One region of the Paenibacillus sp. FSL L8-0663 genome, then DNA from elsewhere that is predicted to be linked to it. Evidence: riboswitches for the same ligand, from Rfam matches in the RefSeq annotation. Region 1 holds a riboswitch; the other holds the start of a gene.
What was found. Region 1 has a riboswitch for thiamine pyrophosphate ahead of MKY75_RS13295 (thiamine phosphate synthase). Riboswitches for the same ligand answer to the same signal wherever they lie in the genome.

Region 2: another riboswitch for thiamine pyrophosphate. It lies ahead of tenA (thiaminase II); the one in region 1 lies ahead of MKY75_RS13295 (thiamine phosphate synthase).

The regions. Positions count from the first base shown of each region.
Region 1 is NZ_JBBOYM010000001.1:3,106,403-3,113,909, forward strand. It holds gene MKY75_RS13265 (C40 family peptidase) at 1-438, shown strand, start outside; gene MKY75_RS13270 (response regulator transcription factor) at 512-1,204, opposite strand; gene MKY75_RS13275 (ThiF family adenylyltransferase) at 1,347-2,408, opposite strand; gene MKY75_RS13280 (thiazole synthase) at 2,405-3,172, opposite strand; gene thiS (sulfur carrier protein ThiS) at 3,175-3,378, opposite strand; gene thiO (glycine oxidase ThiO) at 3,375-4,523, opposite strand; gene MKY75_RS13295 (thiamine phosphate synthase) at 4,588-5,181, opposite strand; TPP riboswitch at 5,446-5,554, opposite strand; gene MKY75_RS13300 (ABC-F family ATP-binding cassette domain-containing protein) at 5,649-7,202, opposite strand; gene MKY75_RS13305 (hypothetical protein) at 7,387-7,507, opposite strand, start outside.
Region 2 is NZ_JBBOYM010000001.1:4,369,460-4,376,966, reverse strand. It holds gene MKY75_RS19220 (aspartyl-phosphate phosphatase Spo0E family protein) at 1-58, shown strand, start outside; gene MKY75_RS19215 (XRE family transcriptional regulator) at 120-317, shown strand; gene thiE (thiamine phosphate synthase) at 579-1,265, opposite strand; gene thiD (bifunctional hydroxymethylpyrimidine kinase/phosphomethylpyrimidine kinase) at 1,262-2,092, opposite strand; gene thiM (hydroxyethylthiazole kinase) at 2,089-2,934, opposite strand; gene tenA (thiaminase II) at 3,006-3,695, opposite strand; TPP riboswitch at 3,832-3,934, opposite strand; gene MKY75_RS19190 (AEC family transporter) at 4,113-5,066, opposite strand; gene MKY75_RS19185 (NAD-dependent malic enzyme) at 5,140-6,861, opposite strand; gene MKY75_RS19180 (glycosyltransferase) at 7,259-7,507, shown strand, end outside.

The DNA of each region.
Region 1 (7,507 bases):
TTTGGCACATTTGCAATTGAGGGAACAAATACGGCACAAGCCGCCACTACGACTTCGGTAGGCCAAAAAGTGATTAACTACGGTGAAAAATATATGGGAACTCCTTATAAGTTTGGAGCTTCCACAAGCACTACACGTAATTTTGACTGTTCTTCTTTCATGAAGCACATATTCAAGAAATACGGAGTAAATTTGCCGCGTACTTCTGTTCAACAGTCTAAAGTTGGACATGCCGTATCCAAGTCCAATCTGAAAAAAGGGGACTTAGTTTTCTTTTCAAGCGGTAGTCGTGCTACAGGACGCAACATTACCCACGTAGCAGTCTATATGGGCGGGGGTAAAATTTTGCACACTTACGGCGGACCTGGCGTGACCATCTCCAATTTGGACTCTGGCAACTGGAAAAAAACATACATTAAAGCACGCCGCGTGCTGTAGTGCTGTAGCATGAAACTCATTTTGAAATATGCGCGCCGGGACGAAAAGTTCCGGCTTTTTTATATGCCTTGTGCTATTCTGATACAGTTGGTGTTCTGAGTGAATAACCAATCCCTCGTTCCGTACGGATCATTTTAAACTTATACCCCTTATCTACTTTAACCCTCAAATGTCTGATATAGACATCTACAACGTTCGTATCAACGATATAATCATGTTTCCAAACATCCTTCAGAATTTTCTGCCTGCTACAAACTTGGTTAAGATGTATCGCCAGATGAAGTAAAAGATCAAATTCCTTCGGAGTTAATTCCAGCTTTTGTCCCCCTCTGCTCACCAATCTGCTTGCATTGTCTATATGTAAATCACCCGCCTCGATTGCCCTTTTCACATCACGTTCAATACCAAAAATCCGCAATAAATTAGCCACTCTAGCCTGAAAAACTCTAGGATAAAAGGGCAGAACGATCACATCATGTGCTCCTTGTTCAAAACAGGAAACAATATGGTCCTCCTCATCTGATGAAGTCATTGCTAATAGCGGGACCTGAGGATGGTATTGCTGCAATATGCGAAGTAAACCTTGCGAAACTGTCTGTTTATCTTCTATATTGAGCAGCAGCAAATCCACAGGATTATGGGCTACATAAGAGCTTGCATCCGTCGCATTGCTAACATGAACCACCTGATAACCTTCCTGCTCCAATGGACGAACAATTACGGGAGACGCTTCATTTACATCCACAAGCAAAATTAACGGGCTCACCTTTTCACCCACCTGGTTTGGACATAGCATTACATATTGGATACGAACAAGTTTGTGTTATAAGCCATTAAAGCATAATAATATTATTGTAACAAAAAAGCAGAAAATCATTCTCCAAAGAATGGCTTTCTGCTTTTATGGTTTAACCCAAATAGCGATGATACAGACTTCTTGCTTTTGCCACGTCCTTTGTCCCATGAATCAACGCTCTGCCATCTGCAAAAACAACCAACCGATGCTCGCTTGTACTAAAGGAAACCAAAAACGGATTCCGCTCTACTTTTCCTTCTCCCAAAGAAGCAAATCTATCTGCTGTTTCTGCAAGATTCAGATGTGTCGGGTTTGCTGGTCTAATTTGAACGGTATCCCTACCGCACAAAACATCTGTCTTCTGCCGATGAGAGGCCGACAAATAGGGATACGTCGGGTGGCTGCCGCAAGAAGGACAGTTCTCCTTTTTAACGCTATCTACTGCTATCGCTACAAACTCATTTTTCCACAAATCAAACGAAAGTAACTTTCCTCTCAAATCTTCCGGATATCCACCAAGAAGTTTGAAAGCTTCCGTAGTTTGGTTAGCCGTGACCATCTGTACAGCCTGCGGAATAATCCCGGCGGTATCACAGGTTTCCCCACCAAACGGTATAGTTCCCAGCAGACAGTGAAGACAAGGCGTTTGACCCGGTAAAATGGTGTAGGTTACACCATAGCTGCCTACACATCCCCCATAAATCCAAGGTATCCGATGCTTGAGTGCCATGTCGTTCATAAGAAGTCGGGTATCGAAATTATCGGTTGCATCCATCAAGAGATCTACCCCTTGGATCAACTCTTCCAGCTCTTCCACCCCAACATCCAGTACATGTGCATGTATAACCGTTTCCGAATTAATATCCTTTAATCTTCGCTGAGCAGCTACTACTTTGGGATATCTTTGCGCAGCATCACTTTCCTGAAAAAGCTGCTGGCGCTGCAAATTGCTCCATTCCACATAATCCCGGTCTACGAGGCTCACTGTACCTACACCCCCGCGAACGAGCGTTTCCGCAATACCTGTACCTAACGCTCCGGCACCTATGATTAGTACGTGGGAAGAAGCAAGCCGACGTTGTCCTGTCGGTCCAAAGGGCGCGAATCTTTCCTGTCTGGAATAACGGTCACTTGAATGTGTTCCTCCTGCACCGGATTTGTCAGTTACCTTCATGCCTGAACCATACCTTCTATCGGACTGCTTGCTGAAGCGTAACGTTTTACAGGAATCATCCCCGCCTCAAAACCATATCTTCCAGCACGAACAGCCAGTTTCATGGCCTCTGCCATTTTTACCGGGTCCTTCGCTCCTGATACGGATGTATTCAACAAAACAGCATCTGCCCCTAACTGCATCGCTATTGCCGCGTCACCGGGTGAGCGAATACCCGCATCGACAATAACCGGAACCTCCGCCTGTTCAATAATTAGACCTAATGAAAACGGATTAAGCAAACCATGTCCTGTACCAATCGGTGAAGCTCCAGGCATAACGGCATGTACTCCAAGCTCTTGTAGCCTCTTTGCTAGAATCACATCGTCCGATATGTAGGGCAGCACGATAAAGCCTTCTTCTAACAGCTTTTCACTAGCTTTCAACGTTTCAAATGGGTCCGGCAGCAGTGTCTTGCTATCCCCAATGACTTCCACCTTAATCATATCGCACAGGCCGGAGGCTTTTGCCAATTTGGCAATACGAATCGCCTCCTCTGCTGTTGTAGCCCCTGCTGTGTTGGGAAGAAGTGTATACCGGCTCAAATCCAGCATATCGAGAAAATGCTGCTTATCCCGTTCCTCCAAGTTCAATCTCCGTACAGCAAACGTCAATATTTCCGTCTCAGCAGCCTCTACGGCTTGGGATTGGATATCCAGATCAGAGAATTTTCCTGTTCCCAACAACAACCTCGAGGTAAAAGATGCTTTTCCAATGGTTAACATAATCAACCGCCTCCCACAAAATGTACAATCTCTAGGCAATCTCCATCTTTCAGTACCGCTTCATCATGATCTTCACGGGTCAATATATGCCGATTCAGCTCCACCACTACGGTTTTCACCTTTACATCAAGCTCATGTAGCAATTGATTCACATGAGTGATTCGATTAGAAAAGGTCAGGCTCTGGCCGTTAATCGTCAGCTTCATAAGCTTTTCTCCTTGAGGAGCTCAGAAGAAAAACTACTTATCCCAAGTTCTGCTGCACAAGCCCCATTAAGCATAGCTGCCATCGCACGCCCGGTAGCATCACTCAGCAGGACACCGTTACGATAATGCCCGACTGCAGCATATACGCCCTCGACCCCAGGAACAATTCCTATAAAAGGATGACCTGATACAGCCTGCGGACGTAAGCCCGCCCAAGCGCGTATAAAAGAAGCTTCACGGACGCGCGGCAGCCAGGCAGAGGCACGTGCCAGCAACCCCTCCAAGCCTCCTACGGTCACCTCTTCGTCATATTGATGTGGAAGGCTCGTTGCCCCAATCCAAAGCTCGTTATTCTGTTTAGGCACGAGGTAAATATCATCAGCATAAATGGTATATTCTAACGGGTGATCCTTCAAGGAGACCGCTACCGCTTCGCCCTTGACCGGATAAAGTGGATATTCAAACCCAACCTGCGCTAGCAATTTCATGCTATCCAAGCCTCCGGCAATAATGACCTGATCGCAGGAAAAAAAACCACTATCTGTGCGGACACCGCAAATTCGACCATCCTGTATGACCAGTTGCTCTGCCTGTGTACCAGACCATACCGTTGCTCCCAGCACCGCAGCAGCACCTGCATAAGCACGGCAAAGCTGGACAGGAGCCACTTGTGTCTCCTTTGAACGATATATTGCCCCGATCGCTTGTTCATCCAAACCTGGAATTCGTCGGGCCAATTCTTTCGCATCCCACCAGATAGGACAATCACCCTCTCGCGTTTTAGCAGCTTTCCAGCGTTTTTGGCCTTCAGTCTCCGTACGGAAAGGGGTCACAAACCCTTCAGTACGGAATTCCACCGAAATACCTGACAAACGCTCTAGATCACAGACAAGCTCAGGGAATGCATCTCGACTTATGCGAGCAAATCGTGATAGCTCAGAGTCGGTGAACTCTTCACTTTCCGCTGCCAGCATTCCAACCGCTGCTCCTGAGGCTCCCTCACCCGGGATCAATCGTTCCAGCATAATCGTACTTCTTCCCTCCTTGGCCACATGATAAGCAATGGAACTGCCGATGACACCTCCACCTATGACCAAGCATTCAGCGTGTCCTATCACTCTTTCCTCTGTGTGTATCTTTAGCATTTGTTCCGTATCTCCTCTCCATAAACCCTTCTGCTTTCAGCTTGCCTCTACTCTCGTTTTCTCGCTACAGGCTGTGAACTACAAGGTCTGCCATTCGCCTATACTCCATTGCAGCTGCAACGGGCGACTCAGCCTCCCATATACCAGACATCACTGCAATTCCGCTTGCTCCGGCCCTATAAAGCTCCGGGATATGATGCGGTTGTATGCCGCCTAGCGCAATCACCGGAATGTTTGACAGTCTGCAAATATGTTCAAGCTGAGCTAAACCCCGCGGTACAATACCGGGCTTACAATGGGTCTCATATACGTGACCATAAAGTACATAGTCCGCTCCTGCCCGCTCAGCAATTTGCATCTCCTCCAAGGAATGTACAGACACTCCACAGCGTGTACCCTTTGGAAGTAGGCTTTTCACATCCACAACAGGTAATCCATTAGCTGGTAATTGAACGGCTCCGACCAAAGTAAGTAAAGCTACATCCACACGATCATTTACTACAATTTGTTGCAAAGGAACTTCCTGCTCCACCAGGCTGCGAGTCAAAGAAAGCAATGCAGAGGCACCATTCTGTTTTAAACGTGCGTGTACATAATGAACATACGGACAAATCACAGCAGCCACTTGGGCGGCTTGTGCAAAAGTGCCCTTTTCCATCGAAATTGCGTGTAATTCGATTTTGTCTTCACCTCACATTGGACTAAAGGATCTAAGCTTAGCCAGCCACGTCTACCAGCAGGAATGAAAGGGGATTATATGTGAATCGTCTACGGAAGCTCGAACTACTTAAAATGAACGAAACGCAAAAAAACCACTTCCCCAAGGAAGTGGTTTAACGAACGCCCAATAATCGAACGGACCATGAATCCGTATACGTGTATCGTCCCACGCACAAACAAAAATAAAGATGGTGTTGCCTTGTTTGTACGGCGCTCACTTCCCTACGCTGGCATAACCCAGATCAGGTGCAAAGGGTCCGAAATCCATTTATTCCGTCTCAGCCGCATGGGCGGCTCCCCTAGTGTGACTATTTTATTGTATAAGCTAAAGATAGCTTAGCATATTTTTCTAATTCTGCAAACCCCACTTCGTGTGAAATTTGCTGGAACTGGATTTAGCTGATTTTAGTTAACTTTACTTGACCACTCTTCCACATTCCACGTTTTGGTTACCCAATCCTCGTAAAAGTCCGGTTCGTGAGATACAAGCAATACGGTCCCTTTGTATTCCTTCAAAGCACGTTTCAGCTCATCCTTTGCTTTAACATCCAAGTGGTTGGTAGGCTCATCGAACAGTACCCAGTTGCTTTCACGCATTAACAGTTTGCAAAGACGGACTTTAGCCTGTTCTCCACCACTGAGCGCAGATAGCGGACGCGTGATATGCTCATTTTTCAAACCGCAACGCGCCAAATGTGCTCGTACTTCATGCTGGTTCAAATGCGGAAATTCATTCCACACATCGTCAATCGGTGTAATTTTCTCGGCCTTTACTTCCTGCTCAAAATAAGCGGGTTGCAAAAAATCACCTTGATAGGTTTTTCCACTGATTGGCGGAATTTTTCCCAATATGGTTTTGAGCAATGTCGATTTACCGACACCATTGTAGCCGACAATTGCAATCTTTTCGCCACGTTCAATCGTCATGGACATTTTAGGCAAAAGGGCATGTGTATAACCAATCTCAAAATCAATACCCTCAAATACCGTCTTTCCGCTTGCACGTGCCTCTTTGAATTGAAAGGTTGGTTTTGCGGCTTCTTCAGGCTTATCAATACGTTCGATCCGATCAAGCTGCTTTTCACGGCTCTTTGCTCGGCCTGATGTAGAGGCACGCGCTTTATTACGCTGAATAAAATCTTCCTGTTTCTTAATAAAATCCTGTTGCTTCTCATAAGCATCAATATGCTGGGCTTTGTTTAGATCCGCCATTTCGAGAAACTTTTCATAATTAGCTGAATAACGGGTCATCTTGGCAAATTCAAGATGGTAAATAACATTAACGACCTGGTTCATAAATTCAGTATCATGTGAAATAAGAATAAAAGCATAAGGATAATCCTTCAAATAGCGCGTAAGCCATTCAATATGCTCTACATCCAAATAGTTGGTAGGTTCATCCAGCAACAGGACGTTCGGCTTTTCCAACAGCAACTTAGCAAGAAGAACCTTTGTCCGTTGCCCGCCGCTAAGTGCGGATACATCCCGATCCAGTCCTATGGCCGACAGACCTAGTCCATTCGCCATCTCTTCAACCTTTACATCAATGAGGTAAAAATCCCCCATATCCAGTTGCTCCTGAATTTCACCCATCTGTTCCAGCAACACTTCCAACTCATCAGGAGAAGCATCCCCCATTTTGTCAGTAATCTGCATCATTTCCTTTTCCAATTCCAACAAAGGAAGAAAAGCATCCTTCAATACATCACGTACCGTTTTGCCCGGTGTCAGCTTGGTATGCTGATCCAGATAGCCGTAACGCACACGTGGAGTCCATTCCACTTTACCCTCATCCTTAAGCAATTTTCCAGTGAGAATGTTCATGAGTGTCGATTTACCAACACCGTTAGCTCCTACCAAACCTACACGTTCCCCCGCAAGCAATCGAAAGGAAACATTTTTAAATAATGCGCGGTCCCCAAAGTTGTGGGATACATTTTCTACAGTCAATAAACTCATAAGCTGTTTTTGGCTCCTTATTGTCATCGGCATTGCCGACTGTTCTTATTTCATATGCATTTCGTTTCTCTCAAAGCTTTATTGTAGCACATTCTGCAACCATATCGGAATATTGAAAACAGTGAATTTTAAGGTTTTTTGGTATGGATCTGCCTAAAAAAAGAAAAACCACCCATGAGGGTGATTATTTTAAGCCATTATAACATTTGTACTCAAAGTAACCCGCAGCTGCTGCAGATTTTTCATCCGTGAAACGTTCACTCGCTTTAAAGGGAGCTGGACATGAATCTCTATAAAAATACTTT
Region 2 (7,507 bases), 1.3 Mb from region 1:
ATCTAAAAGGTTGGATTACCTGTTGAATCATTACCAAACATGCAGATCGAATCATTAAGCTCTGGTGTATTACATGTTGCGTAATACATGATTCCAAAAACTAAAACTTGGAGGTAGTGATGTTGAATCATCGAAATTCTGTAACCCCTTTTGGATGGGAGATCAAGCAAAAACTGCTCGAGAAAAGAATGGATCAGAAAACTTTTTGTAGTACATATCATATTCCAGCTTCCAGATTGTCAAATCTCATTCATGGGACACGCAAGGCTACAAGATACAGAAAACAAGTATCCGAATTGCTCGGAATTGAAGAATAATGTATTATTTCTATTTTTGAAACGACTCTGTCTGAACATAAGTATTAATTAAAAGCGACTTATGCCATCGTGTTTCTTTTGAGATAAATAAAAATAGGATAATTCCGAATAAGATCATAAACATAATCAGTTCTACGATCGTATCGGTTATAATACTGGTCTTATATAAAGTCTCGACAACCTAAGAAGACGATCTGATTAATCATATCGTCTTCTGCTGGGTATGAAACGAGAAATTATTTAGTCAATCGAAACAATTTGCTATGATCCATACATCCCTCGATTTTTGATGCCTAGCACTACCTTTTTCTTTAATTCCTTGACCGTACCTCTAACCTGCTTTGTCTGTGTCACGGCTGAAATCACCGCTACACCATCTGCACCTGCACGTGCGACTTCCTCAACACGGTCGACTGTAATACCTCCGATCCCAACAATTGGCACATCAATTCCCGCTTTACGCATCTCATATAAAATTGCTGGCCCATGTACAGCATGGGCATCATCCTTCGAGAGGGTGGGATAGATTGGCCCGACGCCGAGATAATCAGCACCTTGCAGAATGGCTCGACGTGCTTCCTCAATGGTATGGGCAGAGACGCCTAGAATTCGATTTCCGATTCGCTCGCGGACGGTTTCGGCAGATTCATCGTCCTGACCGATGTGAACACCGTCAGCATCGATTTCAAGAGCCAGCTCCACATCGTCATTGATGATGAAGGGGACACCATCGTGGCGGCACAGTTCCTGTAGCTGGCGCGCAAGTTCGAACATAGGGATACCCGTTAATGCGCCATGGCCTTTTTCCCGAAATTGGACCATGGTTGCCCCGCCAGCCAGAGCCTCCTGCACGACCCAGCCTGGTTCCGCTAGGCAATTCACGCTTCCAAGCACCAGGTACATCTGTAGCTGGCGGCGCACCACCTCTGACAACATTCTGCCGCTCATAGAAGCATCTCCTGACGACGACGGAAGGCCCAATGATTGGTGGGCCCATGTCCCTGTCCAAGCTGCAAAGATTCCTCAATCGCCGCCTGGATGAAGGCTTTGCCATTCGAGATAGCCTCCGGTACAGACATCCCTTTCCCTAATTCCGCGGTAATCGCTGCCGAGAAGGTGCACCCAGTTCCGTGTGTATGGACAGTCCGTACTCGCTTGCCGCTCAGCTCTGTAAAGGCGGTTCCGTCAAAGAGCAGGTCAACAATCTGTTCGCTGCTCTCGCTCTCGTCAGCGTGGCCACCCTTGATCACAACGAATTCTGATCCCATACTGCTAATATGTCTTGCAGCCTCGCGGCGATCCTCCATCGTACGGATGCTGATCCCTGTCAGGGCTTCCGCCTCCGGGATATTCGGTGTAACGACCAGGGCCAAGGGGAGCAGTTCGTCCTTCAAAGCCTGCACCGCTTCCAATTGCAGCAGTTCAGCGCCCCCCTTCGCAATCATCACGGGATCGACGACGACCTTTTTCCAGCCGAACTTTCGGATCTGCTCACTCACAAGACGGATGATACCCGCATTAAACAGCATGCCAGTCTTCAGGGCATCCACTCCAAGGTCTAATCCTACAGCTTCGATCTGTTCCGCTGTTGCTTCCTGTGGCAGCGGATATACGCCGTGGACCCCTAAGGTGTTCTGTACAGTAATGGCCGTAATAGCTGACATGCCGTATACGCCAAGCTCTTGAAAGGTTTTGAGATCGGCTTGAATTCCGGCCCCGCCGCCACTGTCTGAGCCGGCAATCGTTAGTGCTCTGGGTACACGAGTGTCTGTCATCGCGCACCACCTGCTGTAGTTGTTCCAGCTTCACGGATCGTGACATGCCCCTCTAGCGAACCAGTATGTAGTTTGGCGAGCTCGTCGAGAAAGGCAATCTGGAAGCTGCCTGGCCCTAGCTCTGCGGTACGTGCTGCGGCTCGGGAAGCTGCTGCACTGTAAAATGCCAAGCCTGCTGTACCTGCGAGCAGCAGGTTGGGTTCAACAGCTGCAAAGGCACCTAACACAGAGGTCAGCAGGCAGCCTGCTCCGGTTACCTTCGTGAGCAGTACGTCTCCGCCGCTTATCATTCGTGCTTCGGCCCCATCGGTGATGACGTCTTCTTTTCCAGTGATGACAACCATTGTATTGAGCACTCGAGCAGCCCGAATTGCCAGATCGACATGGCCGCTGTCAGCACTGTCACCAGCATCTACGCCTTTAATCTCACGCGCTTCTCCAACAAGATGCGCGACTTCGGCCGCGTTGCCTCGTACCAAGGAGATTTTGACTTCATTCAGGATTCGCAGTGCAGACTCGGTTCTAAAGCTCGTTGCTCCCGCACCGACCGGATCTAGCAGGACTGGAACACCGTGTGCATTTGCTGATTGTCCAGCAATGATCATGGCATCCACCAGTTCGCGGTTCAGCGTACCGATGTTTAATACGACGGCTCCCGCTATTTTTGCCATGTCTGCTACTTCCTCGGGTGCATAGGCCATCACTGGGGAGGCACCCAATGCATACAGGCCGTTGGCGGTAAAGTTGGTGACTACCACATTGGTGATATTGTGAACGAGGGGTTTGCTATTTTGTACCTTCGTTAGGAGATCCGAATAACTTTTTTCCCATGTACTCATCATGATTATCCTCTCTATAGTTGGTGGTTTAACAGGACATTAACCGTACTTCACTCATCGAATTGACAGGCTGACTATTCCAAGACCGCTGCCTGCATCTGGACCGGCCATTCTTCCTGCTTATAAGCCATGTCCCAGAACTTATATTCCAGCTGGCAGCTCAGTATAAAATGCTCAATCATCCGCTCCCGCTCAGCAGCCGTTGCCCCTTCCGCCCAAGCATCTACACGTTCTCGGAACTTGAGTGTTGTATCATCAAGCTGGTCTCCATAAAAGCCAATCCATTCATAGAACGGATGGGACTTATCCGGCTTTACTTCATCTAGCAGCCTGCGGCCAATCTCGGCATACGTCCACATACATGGCAGCAGCACAGCCAAGATCTCGCCCAGGTTGCCCTCATGCGCAACCGTCAGCATGTGCCGGATATAGTGATGAGCCGACGGAGCGAGCGGATATCCCTGCAATTCTTCATAGGTCACCCCTGCGACAGCACAGAAATTTTGATGCGGATGAACCTCGCTGTGGAGAATAAAAGAGATTTGTTCATTAAATACATCCATGTCCTCCCGATTCGTGCATTTGGAGATTGCGATGCCGTATATCCGCATGTAGGCGTTCAAATATTCAAAGTCCTGTTTTACATAGTGAATCAGCTGTCCCCTTGTCAAACTTCCTTCAGCAATACCTCTCACAAAGGGATGCTCAAAAATCGCTTGAAAAATGCCGTCCGCCTGCCGACGGAGTTCTTGTGTAAAACTCAATTTCGCCACCTCCATAAAATTGAAGAGCAAGAAGTCCTGTAAGAATATAATTCCGGAACAACGCTAAAAAGCCGCCCCAGAAAAATGGAGCGGCTTCAACAATAGGCCCAATACGCAAAAAACGCTTGAAACCTTATATACGAAGGCTCCACTTTCCTACGCTAGTACGAACTAGATCAGGTTCAAAGGGTCCAAGATACGTTCTTGTCTCAGCCATAGCGGCTCCCCTAGTGGACTTCTATTCTTTTGACTATTACTGTACATACGTTCATACGCTATGTCAAACATGTCTATCTGGTCAAGGGCCAAACGACAGAGCTGAAGTTCGCTTCCGAGAGGGAAAAAGGCGCTGGAGAAGATCAGTTCCGTCTACACGAAGGAATTCGCGGCAGGCTCCAATGTCTAAATAATCAGCATTTATACCAATAGAGAAATCAGTACTGGGAGTGTAACGAGCGATATGACAGCACTGATGACAAAGGAGGAGGCTGTTTCTGATTCCAGGCTTTCAAAACGGGTGGCGATCATAGCAGCGACTGCTGAACCCGGGAAGGAAACGAGCAGAACTGCCTTCACAGTATCTGCAGACGACAGACCGCACAGGTAGGCGATCAGCAGCATTAATAAAGGCTGTACAATTGTTTTTAACAGTGCGATGGCAAAGGCACTTACACTAAAACTAATGTTGCGTACGCCAATGGTCACTCCGACAGCGAATAAAGCGGCCCCGGACGTAATGTCTCCGATTTGATTCAACGATTTGTTCAACAAATCCGGTGAATGGAAGCCGAACAAGGTCAAAATTACACCAATCAGTGGAACCAGCGCCAGCGGTTCTTTTAATCCATGAAGAATGGAGTCCCAGATTAACCTTCCGAGGTGACCGTTCCGTTCTTTGCCTGAATTCCTGCTGGCTACGGTAGCTATAATGGTAGCCGCAGGGTCAAGGACGGCATTGACTACGATCCCGGTAAGCGCAATCGGAATGGCGACAGCAGCGGAACCGTAGATGGCTCCAAGCACAGGAATGCCCATAAAAGCAAAGGTCGGCTGTGCCGAGTTCAAAGCAAACATGGCGGCATCCTTGACCGACTGCTTCCCCGCAAAGCGGGACAGTAGAAGGAGAACGGTAAAAAAGCCGACAATGCCAATGAACAGGGCCAGCAGGAATGGCCATTGCTCGATGAGCGCTTTCCTGTCCGTTGTCGTAATACCGATGAATAGATGCGCAGGTAGTGCAAATTTGGTAACGAGCGCATTTAGGGTTTTGGAGGAAGAGGCATCAAAGCTTTTGTAATGCCCCGCTAACCACCCTAAAATAATAACGAAAAAAATCGGCACCAAAATGTACAAGATATGTCCGACACTCATAGATTGATTCTCCTTGCTTGAACTGACGTATTCTGCCTGTCTGAACAAGGCAATCTCTTTCTTAAATGGAGCATTAGTGAGGGTGATGTATTACGCTTTCCACTGCTTTGACCTTGACATATTCCGGTTTCCACATTGCATCCCGTATAGCTTGTTCAACATTTGAAATGTGTGCCTGAGCTACCTGATCCTGAATCGCTGCTTTCGCTACCGCAACCGCAACAACGTACGAAACATCACGTAATTTTTGGATATGAGGGAGCAACGCACCGCCAGGCTTATTCGAATCTACGCCATTGGCAACGGCATCTGCTGCGGCTGTAAACATCGCAGGGGTAATCCTTTTGGCTTTAACCACAATCGCACCCAGACCCAGTCCCGGGAACACAAAGGCATTGTTCGCCTGTCCAATTTCAAATTTCGTACCGTTATAAGTGACGGGGTCAAAGGGGCTTCCGGTAGCAATTAATGCCTTGCTATCGGTCCACCGTATTAGATCCTCAGGTATAGCTTCTGCAAGATTTGTAGGATTGGACATGGGCATAATGATCGGGCGTTCTACATGCTTCGCCATCTCTTTGATGATCTCTTCAGAAAAGGCACCGGCTACTCCAGAAGTTCCGATTAATATGGTAGGCTTCACCTGACGGATGACCTCCAGCAGCGGTATTTTGCCGTCATCCGACCGCGTCCATGAGCTGACTTCCTCTTTTTTACGTACATACGGTTTCTGATAATCCAGGACATCTTCCATATCGTCCGTTAACAGCCCGCGGTAATCAAAAGCCCAAAAGGACTTGAATGAATCCTCCTCCAAAAGACCATCCGCGATCATAGCGCCCCGAATTTGGTCAGCGTTACCGATCCCTGCTGCTCCTGGGCCGAAGACAAGTACCTTTTGCTCACGCAGCGGAGTCTTGGTGACACCCACCGCCGAAAGAATTGCAGCCAAGGTCACCGCTCCTGTACCTTGTATATCATCGTTGAAGGTGAGTATACTTTGACCGTATTTTCCTATAATATGGCGTGCATTTACGCTACCCACATCTTCCCAATGTAAAAGCGCCTTCGGGAATTGCGCTAACGTTTTGCTGATAAAAGTATCAATAAACTGGTTATAGGCTTCTCCGCGAACCCGTTTATGGCGGTTTCCGATGTACAGTGGATCATTCAGCAACTTTTCATTATTCGTACCTACATCCAGTACAATGGGCAGCACCCGCCCGGGATGAATGCCTGCCGCAGCCGTATACACTGCAAGTTTGCCAATAGCAATGTTAATCCCCCCGACACCCCAGTCCCCAATCCCCAAAATACTTTCGGAATCCGTCACGACGATCAGGTCCACATCCTCGCCGCTCAAACCGGAATTATAGAATGCTTGTCCAATACCGTTCGGATTATCTATCGACAAATATACGCCCCCAGGACGGTTGTACTCGTGACTGTATTCTTGAATCGCAGTTCCTACGGTCGGCGTGTAGACTACGGGCAGCATTTCACTCAAATGATCGGTTAACAGCCGGTAGTAGAGTACGACATTTCGATTATGAAGGTCGTTGAGAGAAGCATTTTTACGCAGCATGGTGGGTTGTGCCAGAAACTGCTGATATGCCCGTACGCTCTGTTTCTCTAATGAAAGGACGGTGGGAGGAAGGATTCCATCCAAACCCAGTTCTTTGCGTTCTTCTTCTGTAAAAGCAACGCCTTTGTTCAAAAGGGGATTTGCCAACACATCCTTCCCCCGTAAAGGAGTAGATAATGACCCATCGCGATTGACATAAAATGCTTCCATAGAAAGACCTTCCTTCTGTTCATTTACATAACTATTCATAACGAAAGATGACATGTTATCCATAGTATGGACGTGCCAATTTGTTTTATTCGTTTATTTATATATGACAAAATAACCATATTCATTTCTTTCTATTGATCTAAAAGGACCAACTTTCGATATGGATTCGCTAACTAATACTAAGGATTTTGGTTCTAATGAATCAGGTCTAAATACTCTGTTTTTATCAAATATGAAAATCAGTTTTTCTTCTCTTATTCCCTTATATATCATGGAGTGTCAGCTATTTTGTTAAGAAAATATGAAGTATTTGGGCATTAATTTAACCCCTATAAACAAACATTTTTAATTCTTTTTCAACAAAATAGAACTATTCGGAGGAAAAGGAGAGGTTTGTGTGCAGGGACCTATAGCCATTTTTAGCGATAATGACAGGGCTATTGATTATCCCAATGTAATTTGTTTTTACCAATATATACAGTGCAAGGACACGGAGGCAGCTTCAGTCTACGAGAACGCATGTTGCTGCTTGATTGATTATAGGGAGCCGGGGGAGGCGGTGCGGAAAGCCAATCAGATCCGCAGCCAATTTCCGCAAATGCCATTGTTACTGGTGACGGATGTAACATTTCCGTTCAGTGATCAG